2 regions of the Paucibacter soli genome follow, and region 1 is predicted to be linked to the other one. Evidence: predicted binding sites of a transcription regulator. Region 1 holds the regulator's gene; the other holds the start of a gene.
What was found. Region 1 encodes FliA, which starts transcription of late flagellar genes. Its sites were predicted from a motif close to CTAAAGTTTNNNNNNNNNNNGCCGNTA; they were not measured.
Positions count from the first base shown of each region.

Region 2: a site for FliA is predicted at 7,249-7,275, ahead of WG898_RS02145 (chemotaxis protein CheX). Genes of this name have one in related genera too.

Region 1 is NZ_JBBHJW010000002.1:84,975-94,264, forward strand. Features, by position in the region: gene flhA (flagellar biosynthesis protein FlhA) at 1-1,136, shown strand, start outside; gene flhF (flagellar biosynthesis GTPase FlhF) at 1,133-2,776, shown strand; gene WG898_RS05105 (MinD/ParA family ATP-binding protein) at 2,815-3,639, shown strand; gene WG898_RS05110 (RNA polymerase sigma factor FliA) at 3,656-4,369, shown strand; gene WG898_RS05115 (methyl-accepting chemotaxis protein) at 4,457-5,812, shown strand; gene WG898_RS05120 (diguanylate cyclase domain-containing protein) at 5,820-7,628, opposite strand; gene WG898_RS05125 (two-component system response regulator) at 7,628-9,290, opposite strand, start outside.
Region 2 is NZ_JBBHJW010000001.1:464,384-473,673, forward strand. Features, by position in the region: gene WG898_RS02105 (hypothetical protein) at 1-72, opposite strand, end outside; gene WG898_RS02110 (tyrosine recombinase XerC) at 191-1,123, opposite strand; gene WG898_RS02115 (DUF484 family protein) at 1,101-1,814, opposite strand; gene dapF (diaminopimelate epimerase) at 1,811-2,677, opposite strand; gene WG898_RS02125 (LpxL/LpxP family acyltransferase) at 2,700-3,590, opposite strand; gene WG898_RS02130 (lysophospholipid acyltransferase family protein) at 3,587-4,456, opposite strand; gene metK (methionine adenosyltransferase) at 4,633-5,817, shown strand; gene WG898_RS02140 (response regulator) at 5,854-6,225, opposite strand; gene WG898_RS02145 (chemotaxis protein CheX) at 6,238-7,200, opposite strand; gene WG898_RS02150 (DNA glycosylase AlkZ-like family protein) at 7,315-8,427, shown strand; gene WG898_RS02155 (HAD-IIB family hydrolase) at 8,424-9,206, opposite strand; S-adenosyl-L-homocysteine riboswitch at 9,279-9,290, shown strand, end outside.

The DNA.
Region 1 (9,290 bases):
GGCTGGCCTGGTGGCTGCGGAGCAAGCAGCAGGCCGAGGCCGCCCGCGCCCGGGCACCGGCGCCGGTGGCCGCACCGATCGAGAACGCCGAGGCCAGCTGGGACGACCTGGTGCCGGTGGACACCCTGGGCCTGGAGGTCGGCTACCGCCTCATCACCCTGGTGGACAAGAACAAGGAGGGCGATCTGCTCTCGCGCATCAAGGGCGTGCGGCGCAAGTTCGCGCAGGAGGTCGGCTTCCTGCCGCCGGCCGTGCATATCCGCGACAACCTGGAGCTGCGCCCCAGCCAGTACCGCCTGACCCTGCGCGGTGCCGTGATCGGCGAGGCCGAGGCCTATCCCGGCATGTGGCTCGCGATCAACCCCGGCCACGCGACCCAGCGCCTGATCGGCACCCAGACCACCGATCCCGCCTTCGGACTGCCGGCGGTATGGATCGAAGACCGCCAGCGCGATATGGCCCAAATGGCGGGATTTACCGTGGTTGATTGTTCGACCGTGATTGCCACCCATCTCTCACACTTGATGCAAGTCCACGCGGCCCGTTTGCTGGGCCGGGTGGAGACGCAGCAACTGGTGGACCACCTCACCAAGCTGCAACCGCAACTGATCGAAGACGTGATACCCAAAATGGTCGGCATCGCAACCCTGCAACGCGTGCTCCAGCTGCTGCTGGAGGAGGGCGTGCACATCCGCGATATGCGCTCCATCGTCGAATCGATCGCCGAGAACGCCGCCGGCCCCGGCGCCGTCAGCGACCCGGCCGAGCTGGCCCGCCGCATCCGTACCCATATCGCCCCGGCCATCGTGCAGCAGATCTACGGCCCGGTGAAGGAGCTGGACGTGATCGCGCTGGAACCCGAGCTGGAGCGCCTGGTGACCCAGGCCCTGAACTCGCCGCATGGCGCCGCGCTGGACCCCGGCGTGGCCGACACCCTGGCGCGCAGCGCCGCCGAGAACACCCAGGCCCAGGAAGAGCGCGGCGTGCCCGCCTGCCTGCTGGTGCCCGACCTGATCCGCGCGCCGATGGCGCGCCTGCTGCGCCGTGCCGCCCCGCGCCTGAAGGTGCTGGGCCATAGCGAGATTCCTGAAACCCACACCATACGCATCGGCTCGATCATCGGAGGCACGGCATGAATGTGAAGCGCTTTACCGCCCGCACCTCCCGCGAGGCCATGGCCCTGGTGCGCCAGGCCTTCGGCGACGACGCCGTTGTGCTCTCCAACAAGCCCTGCGCCGAAGGCGTGGAGGTGCTGGCCATGGCCCCCGAGGGCATGAGCCAGATCGAACGCGTGGCCGCCACCGCGCCGCGCGTCAGCGGCCCCAGCCGCGTCGCCGCGCGCCCGGCGCCGGCGCCGCAGGCAGCTGCCGAAGCCCCGCGCGGCAAGCTGGCGTCACGCATTGCCGAGCGCCATGAGCCTGGTTTCGGCAGCAACGAGGTCAGCGAGGATGTAAACACCCTGGCGATGAGCACCCTGTCCTTCCAGGACTATGTGCGCGAGCGCATGCTCAAGCGCCGCCAGGCCGAGCTGCAGGGTCAGCAGGACCCGATGCTGGCCGATGACAAGGCCGCCGATGCCGTGGAGGCCGAAGGCGTCAGCTCGCTGGCCGCGATCCGTCAGCAGCGCGCCCAGGCCGCTATGCAGGCCATGAACGCGCGCCGTATCGATGCCGCAGCGCCGGCCGCCGCGCCGCGCGTGCCGCCGGTGCTGCGCGACGAAATCCGCATGCCCGGTGTGCGGAAGGCGCTCACCGAGATGCCCAGCCTGTCCGACATCCCAAGCGCCTCGCGCCGCGACCAGCAGGACATGATGAACGAGCTGCGCTCGATGAAGGGCATGATCGAGGAGCGTTTCGGCGCCCTGGCCTTCATGGAAAAGCTGCAGCGCCAGCCGGCGCAGGCGCGCCTGACCCAGCGCCTGCTGGAAGTGGGCTTCTCGCCCGCGCTGGTGCGCAAGCTGGTGGAGGGCTGCCCGGCCCACTACGGGAATGGGTCTGAGGACAAGGCCGGCTCGCCCGACGAGAACCAATGGGCCACCCATGTGCTGGCGCGCAATCTGCTCACCGACGAGGCGATGCCGGCGCTGGAAGAGCAGGGCGGCGTGTTTGCCATGATCGGTTCCACCGGCGTGGGCAAGACCACCACCACCGCCAAGATCGCCGCCGCCTTTGCCACCCGCCATGGCGCCGGCCAGCTGGGCCTGATCACCCTGGACGCCTACCGGGTCGGCGCGCACGAACAGCTGCGCGCCTATGGCCGCATCCTGGGCGTGCCGGTGCACACCGCGCATGACCGCGCCTCGCTGGAAGACCTGCTGGAGCTGCTCAGCGCCAAGAAGATGGTGCTGATCGACACCGCGGGCATGGCCCAGCGCGACACCCGCACCCGCGAGCTGCTGGATATGCTTGCGCACGCCAGCGTGAAGAAGATCCTGGTGGTGAACGCGGCCCAGCAGGGCGAGACCATCGACGATGTGGTGAGCGCCTGGCGCGCCAACGAATGCCAGGGCGTCGTGCTCTCCAAGATCGACGAGGCCGTCAAGCTGGGGCCCGCGCTGGACACCATGATCCGCCACAAGCTGCGCATCATCGGCGTGGCCAATGGCCAGCGCGTGCCGGAAGACTGGCACCGCCTCTCTGCGCCGGCCCTGGTGCAACGCGCCATGCGCAGCCAGCCGACCGCCGCCTGGCGCATGGATAACGCCGACGTGAACCTGATTTTTGCAGGGGGCCCTGCGCTGGCCGCCGGCATGCCGGCCGCCATGGGCGTCCACTGAAACCCAGACCAAGAAGTAACCCCAAGCAGGTGACTCTCATGCGCAACCACAGCACTCCCCCGCAAGACCAGGCCGACGGCCTGCGCAAGCTCTTCGCCAGCTCCCGCGTGCGCTTCGTGCCGGTGGTCAGCAACCCCCATGTGGTGGGCGGCGGTGCCCTGCTGGAAGGCCTGTGCGCGGCCTTCGCCGAGCTTGGCCTGCACACCCTGGTGATCGACGCCGGCGAGCAGGCGCCGCAGCCCGGCGAGCTCGCCGCGGTGGACCTGGGCTCCTGTGTGGAGCGCCTCTCCAAGCATGTCTCCTACCTGGCCGCGCGCGGCCTGCCGATGCGCTATATCAATGCCAACGGCTCGGCCGCCCAGTTCCTGGAAGTGGTGACCGACGCCGCGCCCTATGCCGATGTGGTGCTGCTGCATGCCAGCGCCGCGGAACTGGCGCGGGTAGTGGCTTCCCGGGAGGTGCGCCCGGTGCTCTTGGCAGATACTGACACCATGAGTGTCACCCACGCCTATGCCGGCATGAAGTGGCTGGCGCAACGCGCCGGCCTGATGGTCTACAGCCTCTTGCTGGCCTGCTCGCCCCAGCTGCGCCTGGCCGATCGCATCGCCGCGCAGATCAGCAGCTGCGGCGATGGCTTTCTGGGCGCGGTGCTGCGCGACTGGGCCTGCCTGGATCCGCGCATGCCCGCCAGCAGCCCGATGACGCCCGAGCTGCGCCACCTGGCGCGCGAACTCCTGATTGCCGCACCGCCCGGCATGGTGGCCGAGTCCGCCGCCGATGCCATGCCTCTGCGTCCGCGCGCCATGTGGCAGCGCCGTCCAGCCACCGTCCCGGCCCAGGGCCTGGTGATGGCCGCCAACTGATAAGCTGGAGCCGATGATGTATACCGCCAAAGGTCGCCTCGACAACTCCTCCCTGATCAAGCAGTACAGCCCCTTGGTGCGACGCCTGGCGCACCAGATGATTGCCAAGCTGCCGGCCAATGTCGAGCTGGACGATCTGATCCAGGTGGGCCTGATCGGCCTGACCGACGCGCTCTCGCGCTTCGACGTGGGCCAGGGCGTGCAGTTCGAAACCTTCGCCACCCAGCGCATCCGCGGCGCCATGCTCGACGAGCTGCGCGGCGGCGACTGGATGAGCCGCGGCACGCGCCGCCAGCAGCGCAGCATCGAGCAAGCGGTGCACAAGCTCGAGCAGAAGCTCGGCCGCGCGCCGCAGGAGTCGGAGATCGCCGTCGAGATGGGCGTGAGCCTCACCGAGTACCAGGAGTTGCTCGGCAAGGTGCGTGGCACCCAGCTGGTCTATCTGGAAGACATGAGCGGCGACGACGGCGACGAGGACTACCTCGACCGCCATGTGGCCGACGACAGCAACAACCCGATGGCCCTCTTGCAGGACCACCGCATGCGCCAGGCCCTGGTGGCCGCGATCAAGAACCTGCCCGAGCGCGAGCAGTACGTGATGAGCATGTACTACGAGCACGACATGAACCTGAAGGAAATCGCCGCGGTGCTCAAGGTCACCGAGTCGCGCGTCTGCCAGCTGCACAGCCAGGCGATCGCGCGTTTGCGTGTGAAATTGCGCGAGTGGTGAAGCGCCGCCGCGCCGGGTAAGCTGGCCGTCAGCTGGGCGGCGCGGCCGGCCCCACAATGCCCCCGTTCATCACCATGGGGGACAGCGATGTTGCAGTGGGGCCGCCACAAGGATTCTGAGCAGCAGCCGGCGCAGCCGGGCGAACGGCAGGGCGTGGCCTCGCCATCGCTGGTGCAGCATCTGGCGCGCAGCATGTCCTCGCTGGGCAAGGACGCCGCCGAGGTGCGCGGCGCGCTCGAAGACACCCAGAAAGTAGTCGCCGCCCAGGCCCAGGCCATGGCGGCCGTCTCCACCGAGCTGGGCCAGGTGCAGCAGTCGCAGCTGGCGATCGCCTCCGCCACCGAACTCACCCGCGCCGCCGTCACGCGTGCCCGCCAGGCTCTGGAGCAGGTCGGCAACGAGGTTGGGGGCATCGTGCAGACCCTGCATCAGGTGTCCGACGCCGCCTCCGAGATCACCAAGATCGCGCTGCAGACACGGCTGGTGGCCTTCAATGCCTCGGTCGAGGCCAAGCGTGCCGGCGAAGCCGGGCGCGGCTTTGGTGTGGTGGCCGATGCGGTCAAGGCGCTGGCGGCCCAGGTCGAGAGTTCGTCCAAGTCCATCATGGGCACGGTGGCGCAACTGGACGCGCGCGTCGACAAGTTCAGCCGCGAACTGCGCAGCGAGGCTGGCGGTGGCAGCGGCGGCGGTAACAGCAGCATCCACCAGGCCTTTGCCGAGGTGGAGCAGGACGTGGGCCGCATCGCCGGCTCGGCGCAGCAGAGCCAGCAGACCACCTTGCAGCTGGCGCAGCGCTCGGGCGAGCTGGAGCGCGAGGTGCAGCAGGCAATGCGTTATCTGGATGCCGCCTTTGCCTGCAGCGACCGCTTCCTGCGCCTGTCCGAGGAGTTGATCGAGCGCATCGCCGATTCGGGCGTGGAGGTGGAGGACGCGCTCTATATCCGCGGCGCCCAGGAAGCGGCGCGCGAGATCGCCGACCAGCTGGAGCAGGCCCTGGCCGCGCGCCAGATCAGCGAGGCCCAGCTCTTCGACGAGCGCTACAAGCCCATGGCCGGCACCAACCCGCCGCAGCACCTGACCGAGTTCGTCGGCCTTGCCGACCGCCTCTTCCCGGCCGTGCAGGAACGCATGTTGAAACTCAGCGACAAGGTGGTGTACTGCATCGCGGTGGACCGCAACGGCTATGTGGCCACGCACAACAAGCGTTATTGCCAGCCCCAGCGGCCCGGTGACCTGGTGTGGAACACCGCCAACAGCCGCTACCGCCGCATCTTCAACGACCGCACCGGCCTGGCCTCGGCGCGCAACCAGCGGCCCTTTCTCTTGCAGACCTACCGCCGCGACATGGGTGGTGGCAAGTTCGTGCTGCTCAAGGAGGCCTCGGCGCCCATCATGGTGGGTGGCCGGCATTGGGGCGGGCTGCGCCTCGCCTTCGGCTTCTAGCGCGAGCCTAGTCGACGATGCAGGCCCGGTTCTTGCCCGTGCGCTTGGCCTCGTACAGGCCCTCGTCGGCGCGGTCCAGCGCCTCTTCGAGCTTTTCGCCCAGGCGGTAGAGCGTGATGCCGGCCGAGAAGGTCACGAACACGTCCTTGCCCTCGTGCATAAAAAGCGCCGCGGAGAGCGAGCGCTGCAGGCGCGTCAGCACCTGCTGTGCCTCGTCCAGCGGGGTGCGCGGCAGCATCAGCACGAACTCCTCGCCGCCGTAGCGCGCCACCAAATCGCCCGGGCGCAGCATCTGCGTCACGCGCGCGGCCAATGAGCTCAGCGCGACGTCGCCGGCCGCATGGCCCAGGGTGTCGTTGAGTTTCTTGAAGTTGTCGACGTCCAGCAGCGCCAGCGCGAGCGCCGAGCCTTCGCGCTCCAGCTTGGCCTGCTCGGTGTTGAAGGCGGCCTCCAGGCCACGGCGATTCGCGATCTTGGTGAGCTGATCGGTCTGCACCTCGTTGGAAAGCTTGCGCAGCTCGTCCTCCAGCTCGTCTACGCGCCTGGAGAGGCTGGAGGCGCGCTCATGCTCGCCGCTCAGGCGCGCCTGGGTGGCCTGCACCAGGCCTTGCACGCTGCGGCTTTCCTCCACCATCTCGCGCACCACGCCGGCCAGGCTCTCGATGCTGTCGGCGCGCTCGATCACCTCGGCATAACGCCCCACGTTGTCGCTGAAACGGTCGGTGTGCTGTCCCAGCTCGGCCAGCTCGGCCAGCATCTGGTGGATCAGGGTCTTGAGCGAATCGCGCGCCTTGCGGCGCTCCTCGCGCAAGGCGCGCTGGCGCCGGCGCGTGCCGCCCAGCATCTCGTCCACCATGCGCACCACGCGTGAGCTAACGCCTTGCTCCAGCGCCTCGCTCATGGCCTCGCATTGGCCGCGCGCCCAGGAATCGTCTTCGGCCAACTCCACCATGCTGGCGCTGAGCTCCTTGCACAGTGCGCCCAACTGCCCGAACAGATGGTGGCGATGGTCCAGCATGCGGCGCGCGCGCTGGCACAGGGCCTCCATGGCCTCGGCGCGTTGCGGCGTGGCGCCATGCGCGCGCACCTCGGCCAGGCAGGCTTCGAGTTCGTGCTTGAGCGCGTCGGCGCGCTCGTCCAGCGCCGGCAAGGCATGCTGGACGGTCTGGTGCAGGCTCTGGCCCAGTTGCGGCCATGCCTGCAGCCCCGGCGCGGGCGGCGCGCTGGTGTCCAGTGCCTGTTCTTCCTCGCTGAAGAACTGGCTGGGCGTGCCACCCGGCTCCTCGTCCTGCAGTGCGTCGACGCTGGTGTCGCTGACATCGCTGTCCCAGCTCGCCACCAGCTGGCGCAAGCGGTTCACGAGGCGCTGCGGATCGTTGCGATTGCTCTCCAGCACGCGCGCCAGCCCATCCTTCTTGCGTGCCAGTGTCCATTGGCGGCCGCCGCGCTCCAAGCCGCGTACCAGGCGTTCGGTGACGCTGGCCATGGCCTCGGCAATCACCGCCGGTCCGCTGCTTTGCTGGATGCGCTCCAGCACCTTGATGGCTTCGTCCCAGCGGCCCGCGCGCAGCATGGCGTTGAGGTCCTGGCGTGCCTGCAACTCGTTCACGCCGATCGCCAGCAGCTTGGCCAGCACCGGCTGGCCACGTTCGGGCCAGCCGTCGCTGGGGCCCGCGGGGGCGGCATCGCCAGCCTCGGCCGCATAGGCGCGCGCATAGTTCTCGGGCGTGGGCTCGAGCTTGTCCAGCATCAGCCGGCGCAGCGCGCCCTTGGCCAGTTGCGCTGGTGGCTGCGGACTGCGTTTGCCCTCGTCCATCAGCGCTGCTGGCCGCTGATGGGCCGCATCAGTTCACTCGCCACCGCATCCTCGGCGCTGGCCTGGGCGATCCAGGGCGCCTTGCGCGGCAGCACGGTCTGGGCCAGCCAGCGCTCCAGGTCATCGGGCGCCAGCGGCTTGCTGAACAGAAAGCCCTGCATCACGCTGCAACCGAGGCGGTGCAAGACCTCCATCTGGCGCAGCGTCTCGACGCCCTCGGCGATCACGCGCAGGCCCAGCGAGCGCGCCAAGGCGATGATGGCGGTGACCACCGCCGAGCTCTGCGGCGTGATGCCCAGGTCGCGCACGAAGCTGCGATCGATCTTCACCTCGGAGATCGGCAGGGTGGTGAGGTAGGCCAGCGATGAATAGCCGGTGCCGAAGTCGTCGATGGAGATTTCCACGCCGACCTCGTTCAAGCGGTGCAGCGCCGGGATGACGTTCTGCAAATCCTTCATCAGGCCGGTCTCGGTGATCTCCAGCTGGATCGCGCGGTGCGGCACACCGTAGGCGCTGACGCATTGGTGGATATGCTCGACCAGGTCGGAGCGCTCGAACAGGCGGTTCGGCAGGTTCACCGCGATCGAATCGCTGAAGCCGAAATTGAGCTGCCAGACCTTGGCCTGGCGCGCCGCCTCGCGCAGCGCCCATTCCGAGAGAGGCACGATCAGGCCGGTCTCCTCGGCCAGCGGGATGAAGTCGCCCGGCGGTACCAGCTTGTCGCCGCGCTGCCAGCGCATCAGCGCCTCGGCGCCGACCATGCGGGCGCCGCGCACATCGATCTTGGGCTGGTAGTGCAAGACGATCTCGTCGCGTTCGATGGCCTTGTGCAGGGCCGATTCGAGCTCCAGCTTCTCGCGCCCGCGGCCCGCCAGCATGGGGGTGTAGAGCGCCGAGGCATTGCGGCCCTGGCTCTTCACCGCATACATGGCGACGTCGGAATTGCGCAGCAGGTCGGCCATGGTGAGGCCGTCGCGCGGGTAGATGGCGATGCCGACGCTGGCGGTGACGAAGCATTCCTGGCCCGCGATGAAGATGGGCTCGCGCATGGCGTCCAGCACGCGCTGCGCCACCCGCTCGGCATCGCGCTCGTCGGCCACCTCGGGCAGCAGGGCGACGAACTCGTCGCCGCCCAGCCGGCCCACCGCCTCCAGCGTGCGGTGCGAACGCCCGCCCACCGATTCCAGCATGCCCTCCATCACTTGGTCGGAGTGGCGCACGCAGGCGCGCAGGCGCCGGCCCACTTCCATCAGCAACTCGTCGCCGGCGGCGTGTCCCAGGGTGTCGTTGATGACCTTGAAGCGGTCCAGGTCGATCAGCAGCAGGCCCACCTCATGGCCGACGCGGCGCGCCTGTTCGATGGCGCGCTCGGCGCGCCAGATCAGCTGGCGGCGGTTCGGCAGGCCGGTGAGGGCATCGAAATTCGCCAGTTGGCGGATCTTGTCCTCGGCCATGCGGCGGTCGGTCACGTCCTGCAGGATGCCGGTATAGCCGCTGGCGTTGCCATGTTCGTTGAACTCGGGCTCGGCCTCGATATGGATGACGCGCGAACGCCCGTCCAGCAGCGTCACGGGCAGGTCGGTCACCAGCACCGAATTGTGCGCGATGACGTCGCGCAAGAGGCGCATGAACAGCATGCGCTCCTCGCGCGGCACCATGCGC
Region 2 (9,290 bases), on a different contig from region 1:
GTCGCCATTGGGCAGGCGCAGCGGCGTCCAGCTCATCTCGAAGGCGGCGGGGCGGGTTTCGGCCGAGGTCACGAAAGAAGCCGGCGCATCCGCCGCATACGCAGCGGACACAGCCAGGCAGAGCGGCAACAAGCGGGCGAGACGGTGGTGAGACGACATGGGCGCGCACGATACCAGCATCGGCGTGGGCTCAGCGCTTCTTGGCACGCGGATGGGCCGCGTCGTAGACCTTGGCCAGGTGTTGGAAGTCGAGCTTGGTATACACCTGGGTGGTGCTGATATTGGCATGCCCCAGCAGCTCCTGCACGCCACGCAGATCGCCGCTGGACTGCAGCAGGTGCGAGGCAAAGGAGTGGCGCAGCATATGCGGATGCACATGGGTGGGCAGGCCGGCGCGCAGCGCGCGCGCCTTCAGCAGCACGCGCACCTGGGCCGCGCCGAGCCGGGCGCCGCGCAGGCCGACGAACAGCGCCAGCTCCTGCGGCCCGGCCAGCTCACCGCGCAAGCTTAGCCAGGCGCGCAGGGCGCGCAGGGCCGCCTGGCCCAGCGGCACCGAGCGGCGTTTGCTGCCCTTGCCCAGCACCTGGGCCTCGGCCGCATCCAGGTCCACCCAGGCCTGGGCATCGCGATGGGCGTGCAGGTCCAACCCCACCAACTCGGCCACACGCAGGCCGCAGCCGTAGAGCAGCTCGACGATGCAGGCATCGCGCGCCTCCAGCCGCCGATCGGCATGCCCACCCTGAAAGTCCGCCAGCTGCACCGCGTCATCGACGGCCAGAGCCTTGGGCAGGGGCTTGGCGGCCTTGGGCGGGCGCAGGCCGTCGATCGGATTGAGGCTCACCAGTTGCTCGCGCCCCAGCCAGCGGTAATAGCCGCGCCAGGCCGAGAGCAGCAGGGCCAGGCTGCGTGGGGCCAGGTCTTGCTGACCGTGCAGCTGCGCCAGCCAGCGGCGCGCCTGTTGGGGCTGCAGCTTCAGCAGCGCCACGCCATCGCGCTGCGCCAGCGCGGCGAGCCGGCCCAGCGCGTCCTGGTAGAGCGTCAGGGTGCGCGGCGCCAGGCGCCGTTGCACCCGCAGATGCTCCAGATAGTTCTCGACAAACTCAGGCGTGGCTGCGTTGGGCATCGGGCAGCAGGCGCACCAAGGCGGCACTGGCGATCTCGCCGATGCGCGCCAGGAATTCGGTGCCCATCTCGGCCGTGTAGCGGGTCGGGTCGGGCGATGCCAGCACCAGCATGCCGAAGGCCTTGGCCGGGCTGCCGTAGCTGAGCGGGATCAGCGCCAGCGAGCTCACCGCGGCGTCCTCGCCCAGCCAGCGTGCCGCCTCGAAGCCAGAGTTCACGCCGCAATAGGGCTGGGTCAGGCTGGCCGCAAAGCTCTTCACATCAGCGCCGACGGCAGCGGCAAACGGCGCCTGTGCATGGGCCTCGTCCACCACCCACAGGCGCAGGCCGGCCAGCGGGATCAGGAAGTGATGGCGCAGCTCGCGCAGCAGCACCTCGGGGATGTCGGCGGCATCGGCGGTCAGCATCAGCGCGGTGGTCCAGCGGTGCAGGCGATCGGCGATGGCGACGTTCTCCTGGCCGTTGCGGATCATCTCGACGATCTTGTGCTCCAGGCCCTTGATCTTCTCGCGCAGCATCTCGGCCTGACGCTCCTGCAGCGACACCGCGCGCTGGCCATGCGGATGACTCAGCTGCACCGCGGCCAGCAGCTCGGCATGGCGCTCGAAGAAGCCCGGGTTGTTGGCCAGGTAGTTGGCAATGTCCTGCTCGGTGATGCCAGTCACACCCTGTTGTTGTTCGCTCGTCGTCACAGCTCGATCTCTCCTTCAAACACGGTTTGCGCCGGGCCCGTCATCAGCACCGGTGCGTCCAGGCCCGCCGTGCGGCCGGCCCATTCGATCTTCAAATCGCCGCCGCGCGCATGTACCTCGACGGCCTCGTCCAGCAGGCCCAGGCGTATGCCCGCCACCACCGCGGCGCAGGCGCCGGTGCCACAGGCCAGGGTCTCGCCGGCGCTGCGCTCGAACACGCGCAGCTTGATCTCGCTGCGGCTGATGATCTGCACGAAACCGGCATTCACCTGGCGCGGGAAATGCGCGTCATGCTCGACCTCGGGCCCGACGCGCAGCACCGGCGCTGCATCGACATCGGCCACGAACTGCACCGCATGCGGGTTGCCCATCGACAGCACCGCCACCTCGCAGGGGCCCGAGGGCAGCGCCAGCGGCCACAGCTCGAAGCCCTGCTGCAGGCGCGGTTGCAGGCCCGCGGCCGCGAAGGGCACATCGCCCAGCGTGAAGACGGGCGCGCCCATGTCCACGGTGACGCGGCCGTCGTCCCGCAGATGCAGCTCGATCAGCTTGTTGACGGTCTGCACGCGGATGCTGCGCTTGGTGCTGAGGCCCTTGTCGACCACATAGCGCACGAAGCAGCGCGCGCCATTGCCGCAGTGTTCCACCTCTTCGCCGCTGCTGCCGTTGAAGATGCGGTAGCGGAAGTCGATGCCCGCGGCCGGGCTGGCCTCGATCACCAGGATCTGGTCGCAGCCGACGCCGAAGCGCCGGTCGCCCAGGCGCTGCAGCTGGGCGCGGTTGAGGGCCAGCGGGGCACGGGTGGCATCGATGACGGCGAAGTCGTTGCCGGCCCCCTGCATCTTGGTGAAGTGCACATTCATGCCGCGATTATCCGCGCGCGCATCAGCCATAGAGGCTGGGCTCGCCGGGCGGCCGCGTCTTGAAGCGCTTGTGCACCCACAGGTATTGCGCCGGCTGCTCGCGGATGCGCGCCTCCAGCCAGGCGTGCAGGAGGCGGGCATCGGCCTCGGGGTCGTCGCTCGGATAGCCGGGCAACGGCGCGCAGGCCTCGATCTCGTAGCCCTGGCTGCCGGGCAGCATGCGCACCACGATGGGCTGCACCGCCATGCCCATGCTGCGGGCAATGCGCGAGGGCGCCAGCAGGGTGCAGGCGGGCACGCCGAAGAAGGGGATGAAGGCCGAGTCCTTGGCGCCGAAGTCCATATCGGGCGCGTTCATGAAGGCATAGCCCTGCTTGATCAGGCGCAGCACCGGGCGTATGCCCTCGTGCCGGTCCACGAAGGCGGTAGTGCCGAAGCGCGCGCGCCCTGCCAGCATGCGCGCATCGAACACCGCATTGCTCTGGCGCTGGTAGACGTCCACGCCCGGGCAGCGCTGGTTCAGCATCATGGCCGGCGCGCTCCATTCCAGGCCCACGAAATGCGGCAGCAGCCACATCACCGGGCGTTCGCCGCGCTCGGCCAAATGGATGTCGCCCTGCACGCGCATCAGGCGCATCAGCCGCTCGGGCGGGGCAAACCACAAGAGGCCGCGTTCCAGGATGCTGCGGCCGATCAGCGCGAAATGTTCGCGCACCAGGGCGCGGCGCTCGGCCTCGCTCAGGTCGGGAAAGCACAGCTCGACATTGCGCAGCGCGATGCGCCGCCGCGCGCGCGCCAGCCCATGCAGCAGGCCGCCCAGGCCGCGCCCCAGCGCCACCAGCGCCCCGAAAGGCAGCCAGTGCAGCAACCACACCAGGCCGATCAGCAGATGGGCGCCGGCCCGCGCTATCACGAGCCGTCCCCCAGCGCGGCCACGTCCACGCGGCGCGGCGCCTTGTAGCGGTTGTAGCTCCAGAGGTACTGCCCGGGCAGCTGGCGGATGATGGATTCCATGGCTTGGTTGACGGCGGTGGCCGCGCATTCTGGCGTGTCTTCGCGCGCAATCAGCGGGCCGGGTCGCACCCGCACCACAAATCCACGCCCCCAGGGCAGGCGCTCGCCCCAGATCAGCAGCGGCACGGCGCCGGTCTGCTGGGCAAGGCGGCCGGCCAGGGTCATGGTGTAGGCCGGCTTGCCGAAGAAGGGCGCCCACACGCCCAGGCCATCGGGCGGCACCTGGTCGGGCAGCAGACCCACCGCCTGACCCTGGCGCAGTGCGCGCAGCATCTGGCGCACGCCGGCCAGGCTGGCGGGTGCCGGCAGCAGGCCCGGGCGCTCGCGCGAGGCATCCACCAATTCACGCATCCAGGCCTTGCGCGCGGGGCGGAACAGCACCGTGAGCGGGCCGTACCTGGCGCTGAAGTGTTCCACATAGGCCTGCGCGGTGACCTCGAAGCAGCCCAGGTGCGGCGTCAGCAGAATCATGCCGCGGCCCTGGTCCAGCGCTGCCGCGATCAGCTCGGCGCCATCCCATTGCACGCGCGCGCCCAGCGGCTCGCTGAAGGGGCGCAACCACATCCAGGGCAGCTCGCCCATCATGCGGCCGATATGGGCTATGGCCGGCGCAGCTTCGGCCATGCTGAGGCCTGCCTGGGCCACATTGGCCTTGAAACGCTGGCGATAGACGGGCGCCAGCCACCAGGTCAGGCGGCCCATGAGGGCGCCCAATCCTTGCTGAAACCACAGGGGAGAGCGAGAAAGCAGACGCAGAAACCACATATTTCTATAATGAGCGCATCGCCGAGTTACTGAACAACTTGCGGGGCGATGCAGGGTTTGATCCGCGGATTGAAACCTTGCCGGGCTGCGATGCTCGACAACAAATGCCGCTAAAGCGTTCGCCGCGACTCCCGCAGCACGGCAACGCCGATGGACTGACAACAAGGAGTGTAAAAGTGGCGAACGACTTTCTGTTTACTTCTGAATCCGTTTCCGAGGGTCACCCCGACAAGGTGGCCGATCAGATCTCGGACGCGATTCTGGATGCAATCTTCACCCAGGACCCGCGTTCGCGCGTGGCCGCGGAAACCCTCACCAACACCGGACTGGTGGTGCTGGCCGGCGAAATCACGACCAACGCCCATGTGGACTACATCCAGGTGGCGCGCGACACCATCAAGCGCATCGGCTACGACAACACCGAGTACGGCATCGACTACAAGGGCTGCGCGGTGCTGGTGGCCTATGACAAGCAGAGCAACGACATCGCCCAGGGCGTGGACCACGCCAGCGACGACCACCTCAACACCGGCGCCGGCGACCAGGGCCTGATGTTCGGCTATGCCTGCGACGAGACGCCCGAGCTGATGCCCGCGCCGATCTATTACGCGCATCGCCTGGTGGAGCGCCAGGCGCAGCTGCGCAAGGACGGCCGCCTGCCCTTTCTGCGCCCCGACGCGAAGAGCCAGGTGACGATGCGCTATGTGGACGGCAAGCCACACTCGATCGACACCGTGGTGCTGTCCAGCCAGCATGCCCCCGAGATGAGCCTGGGCGACAAGATGAAGCCCGAGTTCTACGAGGCCGTGATCGAGGAGATCATCAAGCCGGTGCTGCCCAAGGAATGGCTCAAGGAGACCAAGTACCTGGTCAACCCGACCGGCCGCTTCGTCATCGGCGGGCCCCAGGGCGACTGCGGCCTGACCGGCCGCAAGATCATCGTCGACACCTATGGCGGCGCCTGCCCGCACGGTGGTGGCGCCTTCTCGGGCAAGGATCCGACCAAGGTGGACCGCTCGGCCGCCTATGCCGCGCGTTATGTGGCCAAGAACATCGTGGCCGCCGGCCTGGCGCGCCAGTGCCAGATCCAGGTGGCCTATGCGATCGGCGTGGCCAGGCCAATGAACGTGACCGTCTACACCGAGGGCACCGGCGTGATCTCGGACGACAAGATCGCCGCCATCGTCAACGAGGTGTTCGACCTGCGTCCCAAGGGCATCATCCAGATGCTGGACCTGCTGCGCCCGATCTACGGCAAGACCGCGGCCTACGGCCACTTCGGCCGCGAAGAGCCCGAGTTCAGCTGGGAAGCGCGCGACAAGGTCGCGGTGCTGCGCGATCTGGCCGGCCTGAAAGCCTGACGAGACCGGGTCGGCATGGGGTGAGGCGGCAGCGCCTCACTCCATGCCGCACATCTTCCTGAACGGCCCCAGCACCGCCTCGCCGCGGAAGGGCTTGACGATCCAGCCGGTCACGCCGATCGCCTTGCCGCGCGCGCGCAGGGTCGGGTTGTCCTCGGTGGTCAGCATGACGATGCGCACCGCCTGGTTGCCAAGCTCGCCGCGGATCTTCTCGGCCATGGTGAGGCCGTCCATATTGGGCATGTTCACATCGCTGAGCACCAGCTTGATATCGGGATCCTGGCGCAGCTGATGCAGGCCATCGAGCCCATCCACCGCCGCCACCACCTCGAAGCCGTTGTTGCTCAGGAAACCCGTCACGATGCCCCGCATGGTGCTGGAATCGTCGACCACCAGTATCTGCGCCATGCGCTGCGTCCTTTAGAAGAGATCCAGCTCACCGGTGGCGGCGGGCGGCGGTGCGGCCGCGAACTCGGCAAAGCCCTCGGGCGACCAGTAGAGATTGAAGATGAAACGCTGCACGATCATCAAGGGTGGCAGGCCCGGGCGGCGCGGATCGCTGAGCTGGTAGCGTATGCACAGCTGCGCGTCCTGCGAGCCGAATGACATGTATTTGTGCTCGTGGTTGATCACCAGCGGCACCTGGATCTGTTGGGTCGTGAAGGCCTGCGGCGGAATGTAGCGGTTCTTGAACGCGCCCCAGATCAGGTTGGTGGTCTCGCCCAGCAGGTTGTTGAGCTCGCGGAAGTTGAAGTCGCCGCCCAGGCCCTCGTAGCTGAAACCCTGGATCAGACCCTGGCGCAAAGCGCCCTCCTCGGTCTGCAGCATCATATAGCCGCGGCACCAGGTGCTCTCGATCGGAATCAGGGTCGAGACCTCGCCGAAGATGATGCGGTCGTGCACCACATAGGGCGACTCGGCCTGCACCTTGGCATAGGGAAACATCGAACTCAGCGAGGCGCTGGTCAGCTCGACGATGCCGTCCACCAGCTTCCTGGGGTAGCGCAGGCTGAAAATGGCGCGCTGCACCGCGGCGCGCAGATCTTCGATGCCGCCGGGCTGCCAGTCATGGCGCAGCGCCGCCCGTTCCTCGGGCAGCAGCTCGCGCGCGCTGCTGCGACGCAGAAAGGTGGGCAGCTCGGGTCGCAGCTTGTGGATGGCCTGGGCCAGCCCCAAGGCGTCGGGCTCGAGCCCGGGCAGGTCCTCGGCCAGCAGCACGCCGGCCAGATCCTTATGCTGGGCCAGGGTGCTCAATGCATCGCGGGCGCTGCGCGGTAGCGCCAGCAGCCCCACCTCGGCGCAGAAGTCCGACAGCAGCTGGTATTGCGCCGGGTCGTGCTCGAGCAGCAGTACCTTGGCCTCAAGGTGTGTGGTTTCTGTCATGACCGGTTTTCCCAACAGGCGAACGGCAAGCCGCCTTATCTAAGGCCATATCGTCAGTTTCACGATTCACTTGAGGCTGGACAAATAAACAGTTGTTTGCGATGCTCGCGGCCGATGAGCACACCCGCCCCCAGCCTTGAGGAACTGCGCCGCTATGCGATCGCACGCAGCCTCTTCAGGCCGACCACCCTGCCCGCCGCGATCAGCAAGCTCGGCTTCGTGCAGGCCGACCCGATGCGCGCACCCGCGCGGGCCCAGGACCTGATCCTGCGCCATCGCGTCAGGGACTACCGCGCCGGCGATCTGGAACGCCGCTACACCCGGCTGGCGGTCGAGGAAGACTGTTTCGTCAACTACGGCTTCCTGCCCAGGCAACACCTGGCCCTGCTGCATCCGCGCGAGCCCAGGCGCGACTGGGACGCCAAGACCCGCGCCCAGGCCGAGCAACTGCTGGCGGTGGTGCGCGAGCGCGGCCCCACGCACCCCAAGCAGCTGCTGGAGGAATTCAGCCACCACGGCCGAATGCCCGGCTACTGGGGCGGCGAGCTCAACGTCAGCACCCAGTTGCTCGATGGCCTGCATTACCGAGGCCAGCTGCGCGTCAAGCGGCGCGACGCCGGCACGCGCGTCTACGAGGCTGTGCAGCACGCCGAACAGGAGCAAAGCCCGGCCGCGCGTCAGGCCCGCGCCGAGGCCCTGCTGGACCTGGTGGTGGCACTGTATGCGCCACTGCCCGCGCCCAGCCTTGGCTATCTGAGCTCGCTGCTGGGCTATGGCGCGCCGCAGCTGCGCGCCGAATGCCGCGAAGCGTTCAAGCGCGCCAAGGCGCGCTATGCCCATGCCCAGATCGACGGCCGCAGCTGGTACTGGCCCGCCGACGAGAACCCGCGCTCCAGGCGCCATCGGCTCGACGGCCAGCTGCGCATGCTGGCGCCCTTCGACCCGGTGGTGTGGGACCGCCGCCGCTTCCAGCTGCTATGGGGCTGGGAATACAAGTTCGAGGCTTACACGCCCGCGCCCAAGCGCAAGATGGGCCATTACGCCCTGCCCCTGCTGTGGGGCGACGCGATGCTGGGCTGGGCCAATCTGCGCGTGGAAAAGGACGGCCGGCTCCAGCATGAGCTGGGCTTCGTGAACGGCGCCAGGCCCAAGGGCGCGGCCTTCAAGCTGGCGCTGGAGGAGGAGCTGCAGCGCGTTGGTGCCTTCCTCGGCCTGACCGAAGGCTAACGCGCCGCCAGCATGGCCTGCGCCAGCTCGGCAAAGCCCGCGCCACGCTCGGCGGCCGTGACATAGGCCGGCAGGCTGCGCAGCTGCGGCACAAAGCGCGCGATATTCGCCACCCCCACGCTGAGCGGGATGGACGCGAACATCTGCTCGTCGTTGCTGGAGTCGCCCACATAAAGCCAGTCGGCCGGCACGAAGGGCTGGCCCAGCAGTGCCTGCACGGCCCAGTCGGCCGCCGTGCGCTTGCTGTGCGCGCCTAGCCAGCCGTTGATGTGGATCGAGCTGACGGTGGCATGCAGGCCATGTGCACGCATCACGGCGCACACCGCCTCGATCTGCGTCGCGTCCAGATGCGCGAACTCGCTGTGGTCCACCGCGATGTCGGTCAGGCGGCCGGCACTGTCGCGGGCCAGCGTGGCGCCGGGCACGCGCGCCGGCAGCTCGGCGGCACAGTGCTGCAGGCGCGCGAAGTTGGCGGCGCGCGTGGCCTCGTCCTGGCAGAAAAAATCGCGGCGCAGCTGCCCGCCCTCATTGCGCAACATCACCGCACCGTTCTCGGCCACGATGGCGCGCACCGGCCAGGCCATCGCAAAGAGCTCGCTCCAGCCCGCCGGCCGGCCGGTGATGGCGATCACCGGCAGCCCGGCGGCGGCCAGATCGTGCAAGGCCTGCAAGGCCGCCGGCGCGATGGCGCCCTCGGCGGTGAGGGTGTCGTCGATGTCGGTGAGCAGGCCGCGCAGGCGGCGCAGGGCCGCGGGCGGGCAGGCGGATAGAGGCAGCATGGGCGCCGATTGTGCCCATTCCACCGGTCTATTCGCGTGAACAGCGGGCGCGATGCGTTTAGAATCCAGGGCTTCCGAGGAGCG